DNA from 3 places in the Clostridium sp. BJN0001 genome. Region 3 is predicted to be linked to each of the others. Evidence: a T-box and tRNA genes for the amino acid it is inferred to sense, from the RefSeq annotation. Region 3 holds a T-box; the other regions hold tRNA genes.
What was found. A T-box is a leader RNA that pairs with one kind of tRNA and senses whether it is charged. The one in region 3 lies ahead of trpS (tryptophan--tRNA ligase), so its partner is inferred to be a tRNA-Trp.
Positions count from the first base shown of each region.

Region 1: it has a tRNA-Trp gene. The T-box ahead of trpS (tryptophan--tRNA ligase) is inferred to sense a tRNA for this amino acid. The anticodon was not compared.
Region 2: it has a tRNA-Trp gene. The T-box ahead of trpS (tryptophan--tRNA ligase) is inferred to sense a tRNA for this amino acid. The anticodon was not compared.

Region 1 covers NZ_CP094971.1:2,052,852-2,055,134, forward strand. Annotated here, with positions in the region: gene MTX53_RS10000 (aminopeptidase) at 56-1,285, shown strand; tRNA gene MTX53_RS10005 (tRNA-Trp) at 1,343-1,418, opposite strand; gene MTX53_RS10010 (zinc ABC transporter substrate-binding protein) at 1,468-2,283, opposite strand, start outside.
Region 2 covers NZ_CP094971.1:1,974,876-1,977,158, reverse strand. Annotated here, with positions in the region: gene MTX53_RS09690 (DUF368 domain-containing protein) at 1-146, opposite strand, end outside; gene MTX53_RS09685 (nitronate monooxygenase family protein) at 210-1,277, opposite strand; tRNA gene MTX53_RS09680 (tRNA-Trp) at 1,447-1,522, shown strand; gene MTX53_RS09675 (hypothetical protein) at 1,638-2,283, shown strand, end outside.
Region 3 covers NZ_CP094971.1:1,071,907-1,074,189, forward strand. Annotated here, with positions in the region: gene MTX53_RS05055 (universal stress protein) at 1-307, shown strand, start outside; gene MTX53_RS05060 (DNA-deoxyinosine glycosylase) at 369-860, shown strand; T-box leader at 907-1,130, shown strand; gene trpS (tryptophan--tRNA ligase) at 1,184-2,197, shown strand; gene htpG (molecular chaperone HtpG) at 2,271-2,283, shown strand, end outside.

The DNA of each region.
Region 1 (2,283 bases), 980 kb from region 3:
GTTTTTATTATGTGTTTAAATAAAAATATATATAAATACTGAAAGGAGTATTAATATGATAAAAGATTTACTTATAAAATATGCAGAGCTTATAATTGTAAAAGGAATAAATTTAAAAAAAGATGGTCTTGTTGTTATTTCATCTCCAATAGAATGCTCTGAATTTGCATCTATTATTGCTAAAAAAGCATTTAAACATGGAGCATCTGATGTAAAAATAAAATATTCAGACTCTATATTTAATAAGATACGATTAGAAAACATATCTTATGATACATTAAGCATAAAACATAATTTTGAAAAAGATGAATACGAATATTATGTAGATAATAATGCATCATTCATATCAATATCTGCAGAAGATCCTGATATTTATAAAGATGTTGATTCAAAAAAGCTTTCTTTATACAATAAAGCAAGACGTCAGAATCTAAAAAAATATTTTGATGCATGTAACTCAAACAAAAATGCTTGGACTATTATTTCAATTCCAACAAAATCATGGGCACATAAAATATTTAATACACTTCCTGAAGATAAAGCTTTAGAAAAACTTTATGATGCTATTTTTAATATAATGAGAATTTATGATGATGATCCTATAAAATCATGGACTAAACATATTAATTCTCTTAAAGAAAAAGTTTCAAAACTAAATTCACTTAGCTTAAAATCTCTTCATTATAAAAATTCACTTGGAACAGATCTGACAGTTGAACTTGCAGATGATAGCATTTGGTGTGGAGGAGATGATATTACTTTAGACTCAACTCATTTTATAGCTAATATGCCTACAGAAGAAGTCTACACAACTCCAAAAAGAGATCATGTAAATGGTGTATGTGTAAGTTCAAAACCTTTAAGCTATCTTGGGAACTTAATTGAAAACTTCTCTATTACATTTAAAGACGGAAAAGCAGTATCATGTACCGCAGAAAAAGGACTTGATGTTTTAAAAGAAATAATATCATCTGATGAAAACGCATGTTACCTTGGAGAAGCTGCTCTAGTTCCTTTTAGTTCTCCAATTTCAAAATCAAATATAATTTTTTATAAAACATTATATGATGAAAATGCATCATGCCATTTAGCATTTGGATCATCTTATCCATGCTGTATAAAAAATGGAGATAATCTCTCATCTAAAGAACTTTTAAAAAAAGGTGCTAATACATCAATGACACATGTTGATTTTATGATAGGAACATCTGATCTTTCAATAGACGGTATTAGAAAAGATAATAAAACTATATCCATTTTTAAAAATGGTGAATGGAACATATAAACAAAAAAACTTATTCTTAAAAATTTCAAATTTTTAAGAATAAGTTTTTAATCATTCTGGCAGGGGCACTAGGACTTGAACCCAGAACCAATGGTTTTGGAGACCACTACTCTACCAATTGAGCCATACCCCTTCAACGGGTTTTATTATACAACATTTTTTTTATTAAATCAACTACTTTATTACGAATTTAAATTTTTCTTATCATAATATGCTTTATTATTTATAATAACCTTCGAAATTTCGTTCATATTATATTCAATAAGTCTTTCAAAAGAATAATCTCCATAATATTTCCAAAGCTTTACGTACCAATAATCTTGTAAATCTACTTTAGATGGCTCGTCCCCATCATCAATGACGATTACCTTTTTATAATCAAGCTTATTATCTTCTATAGTCTGCTTTATATTATCATCTTGAATTTTTACTGTCTTTATTCCAATAGAATTAGTAAAATACTGAAATCTATCATCAAATGTCAAAAAAGTAAAATCAGATACTTCCTGTTTTAAATAATTAAATTTTTCCATTTCACTATCAAGTTGTTTTATAGCTTCATTGTAATTATCTTCATAAAAATCCCTGTTAGCAGGATCTTTATCTTGAATTGCTGATTTTACATTGTATAGTGCAATTTTGTAATTATCTATGTTTTCAAAATAATAAGGATTTTCTTCTGATATTCCATTTATATTAAAATTTAAAAGACGAATTCCTCTTGATAAATTAACAATACTTATATTACCCTTTTCTAATTTATCAATAAACTTCGATGCCCATGGCTCAAAATCTGTTCCTGTATATATAAATATATCATTATTCGAAATATTTTTTACTGCATTTTCTGTTATTTGAAATTCATCTATATCGTTCTGATCTTTCATCATATATGTCACATTATGCTTATCTTTAATTATCTTTTTCACCATATAGTACTGAGGCTTATTTACTGTAATGATATTGAGATACTTATCTCTCGCTTCAGTTCTTATATT
Region 2 (2,283 bases), 900 kb from region 3:
TTTGATTTAGTCGAAAATAAATCATTAAGTGATGTAATGAATTTATCATAAAAACCAAGTATAAAAGCTATTGTTCCTCCAGAAACTCCGGGAACACTATCCGCTAAAGCCATACAAAATCCACGTATAAAATTTATAATGTACATTTTTCCTCCAAATAAATAAAATTTAAACTAATTATACTATTGTATTCCATTTTATTCAAGGATTTATGCATTTTCGAGTTCTTCAGTAAGTTCCTTAATTAATTCATTTACTGTTGTCATTTTATTTAATCTGTAGGCATTTTCTCCACAGAAAACAAGACCATTATCAACATCTCCATTTACAGCATTTATAAGAGCTTGACTTATGCAATAAGGTGTATCCTTAGGATTGCATGGAGTAAGACAGTTATAGCAGTGTGAAATTTGACATTTTTTTTCATTAGGAAGATCAATAAAGTTATTTTTAATTGCTCTACCTGGCATACCTACAGGACTTTTTACTATTATTATGTCTTCTTTTTTGCAGTTTAAATACATATCTTTAAATTTCTGATCTGCATCACATTCTTTTGTAACTACAAAACGAGTTGCCATTTGAACGCCAGATGCACCGAGTTTTAAAAAGTGTGCTATATCATTTCCATCAAATACTCCACCAGCCACTATAACAGGAATATCTTTGTTATATTTTTCTTCATATATAGATACTTCATTTATTATATCTGTTACTGTTTTATCATAATCATAGTTAGGATCATTAAGTTCAGTTACTTTAAAACCTAAATGTCCACCAGCTTTTGGTCCTTCAATTACTACGAAATCAGGAGCAGTCTCATCACGTTTATCCCATCTTTTTAAAATAACTCTTGCTGATTTTAAAGATGAAACTATAGGAGCTATCTTTATGCCTGAACCTTTACATATGTTTGGAAGTGTAAGTGGAAGACCAGCTCCTGATATAATTAAATCAGCACCAGCTTCAATAGAAGCTTTTACATGTTCCTCATAGTGGTTACTTGCACACATTATATTTACACCAATTATTCCATTTGGAGCTTTTTCTTTAGCAATTTTAATATGTTTTTTTAGACCTGCAATATTTTCTTTAAAAGCATTGTCGTAAAAATCAGGCTCTTTATATCCAAGTTGAGCTGCTGAAATAATTCCTATTGCTCCAGCGTTAGCTACTGCAGATGCCAAACCTGATGATGATACACCAATTCCCATTCCTCCCTGGATTATTGGAATTTTAGCTGTTAAATTTCCGATTTTCAAAGGTTTAAATTTCATTTTTTTAGTTCCTTTCAAAATAATTAGATTGTAAAATATTTTGATAGTCAAAATATTAACTCTATATTTATTATATTGTATAGAGAATAATAAAACAATAAAAAAATTAAAAAATTAAAAAGAATTGTTGACATGTACTATAAAACCATGTTAAAATAAAAAACGTTATAGGGGTATGGCTCAATTGGTAGAGTAGTGGTCTCCAAAACCATTGGTTCTGGGTTCAAGTCCTAGTGCCCCTGCCAAACAAAATTATGAGAGACAGGTAAATTTGGGTAACCAAATTTACCTGCTTTTTTTATATAACAAATAAATATACATTTTACTACTTTTGTAAATATTTCACTGAGGTGTAGACTAATGAATAAAAATATATATTTACGAATCAAAAATAAACAAAAGAAAATACCATCATATTTAAATAATATTATAAAAAAGATTATAAAATCAGTAAGCAGAAAAAGTATTGTGGACTTTCTTAATATTATTTTTGATGAAAATATTTCACTTGATTTTGAATTTCAAATTTTAAATAATAAATATTTTTTAAAAGATGATCTTGAAATTTTTGAAAAAAATACTGTTGATAGCTTTGAATGTTCTATAAAAAATGTAAATACATATATGAGATTCAATGTAATGCTATCATACATAAATGGAAAAGTGTGTTCACTTTTTATTATTAAGAAAAATTTATTGGATTATACATATGATTCTAAGTTATTAGTTTTTAATTCTAACATATATATTGAAGATAAAGTAGATTTTACATTTGTTAATAATAATGAATTAGTAAGACTTTCTGCTGATGTATTTAAATGTTTTAATTATAATTTGAGAGAATTATATGATAAAAATCTTTATTTCCTTTTTCCACAGAAGATATTAGAATTAAGTAAAAGGATTCAAAGTATAAATAATCAAATATTAAGTATTGATAGAAAAAACGTTATTAGAAAAAATGTTTTTGAAGATATGATGAAAAAAGAGGTCTTTATTCTTTTTA
Region 3 (2,283 bases):
AATAATGTATGTTAAAGAACTTGTAGTCATAAATGGAGCTGTAATAGAAGATGAGGTAAATATAGCAAAGATAAAAGGTCAGGAAATTTTAAAATCAGCAAGGAATATGATAAAAGATTATAATGTTAAAACATTTATGACTTTTGGATATGCGAGCGATGAAATATTAAAGAAAACTAAAGAGGAAAAATACGACATAATTGTTATGACTAAGTCAAATAAAAAGGGTATAATAAGAATGATAGGATCTGTTACTTCAAGTGTAGTAAAAAAAGCACAGTGTGTTGTAATGGTAGTCCCTCAGTAGTGAATTAGAAAGAGCAGGTCTTAAATTTTACCTGCTCTTTATTATTTGGAGATGATAAAAAATGGAACATGTAGAACATAATTTTGATCCTGTATTTGATAAAAATTCTAAAGTTTTAATTCTTGGAACGATGCCGTCTGTAAAATCAAGAGAAGAAAACTTTTATTATGGACATCCTAGAAATAGATTTTGGAAAATCATATCAAAGATAACAGGATGCAGTACATATAATACAATTGAGGAAAAGAAAAAAATGCTTATTAAAAATAAAATAGCAGTATATGATGTAATAAAAAGTTGTGATATTAATCTATCAAGTGATAGCAGCATAAAAAATGTAGAGCCATCAGATATTGATACAATAGTAAAAAATTCGAATATAAAAACTGTATTTTTAAATGGTGATAAAGCTTTCAAACTTTATAATAAATATTTTAAAAATAAATTTGATTTAAAAATAATAAAACTTCCATCTACAAGCCCCGCAAATGCAAGATTTAAAGAAGAAAATTTGCTTGAAAAGTGGAAAGTTATAAAAGAATATATATGTTGACAATTATTGAGTACAGAATTAATATATAAAAGTAATGTTAATATAGATAAAGTCTATGATGAGGAATAGTAATTAATAATATCTGTCAAAGAGATTCATAAAGTATGCTGAAAATATGAAACAGATAGATTAATGAATGGGCCTTTAAGATATTAGGACAAATCATTTAACTTTTGAGAGTATCTAAAATGGTGACTGCACCTTACAGCAGATTAAAGAGGCATTTAATGCAAATTTAGGTGGTACCGCGAAAACATCTTCGTCCTATTATTTTAAGGACGGAGTTTTTTTATTTATATTTAAAATTTAAGGAGTGTATTTTTATGGCAAAGAAAATAATTTTAACTGGAGACAGACCAACAGGAAAATTACATATAGGACATTATATAGGTTCGTTAAAAAATAGAGTTGCTCTTCAAAATTCAGGAGAATATGAAAGTTATATTATGATAGCTGATATGCAGGCTCTTACTGATAATGCAAGAAATCCTGAAAAAATAAGAAATAGTCTTATTGAAGTTGCACTTGACTATTTAGCAGTTGGATTAGATTGTCAAAAATCTACCATTTTTGTTCAATCACAGATACCAGAACTTTGTGAACTTACTACACATTATTTAAATCTTGTTACACTTTCTAGACTTGAAAGAAACCCTACTGTAAAAGCAGAAATAAAACAGAAGAATTTTGAAAATAGTATACCTGCAGGATTTTTAGTTTATCCTGTAAGCCAGGCTGCTGATATTACAGCATTTAAAGCAGATACAGTACCAGTTGGAGAAGATCAGCTTCCTATGATTGAGCAAACAAGAGAAATAGTTAGAAGCTTTAATAATATTTATGGAAATATATTAGTAGAACCAGAAGCTATTATTCCTAAGGATACATGCGGAAGACTTCCAGGAACAGATGGAAAAGCTAAGATGAGTAAATCTATTGGAAACTGCATTTACTTATCTGATGATGCAGATACAATAAGAAAAAAAGTTATGTCAATGTATACAGATCCTGATCATATAAAAGTTGAAGATCCAGGAAAGATAGAAGGAAATACAGTATTCACTTACCTTGATGTATTTAGTGAAGATAAAGAAAAGGTTGCACAAATGAAGGAGCATTATGAAAAAGGTGGTCTTGGAGACATGAAAGTTAAGAAATATTTAAATGAAGTAATCCAAGCTGAACTTGAACCAATAAGAAATAGAAGATTAGAATTTGAAAAAAATAAAGATTATGTATATAAAATGCTTAAAGATGGTAGCGAAAAGGCAAGAGAAGTTGCTGCTTCTACATTAAGAGAAGTAAGAGAAGCAATAGGACTTGAATACTTTAAATAAATACTATATTTGACAAATTTCAGTTTATTTATTAAAATAATATGTTGATAACAAATAGAGGAGTGGTTATACAATGATAAAAGAAA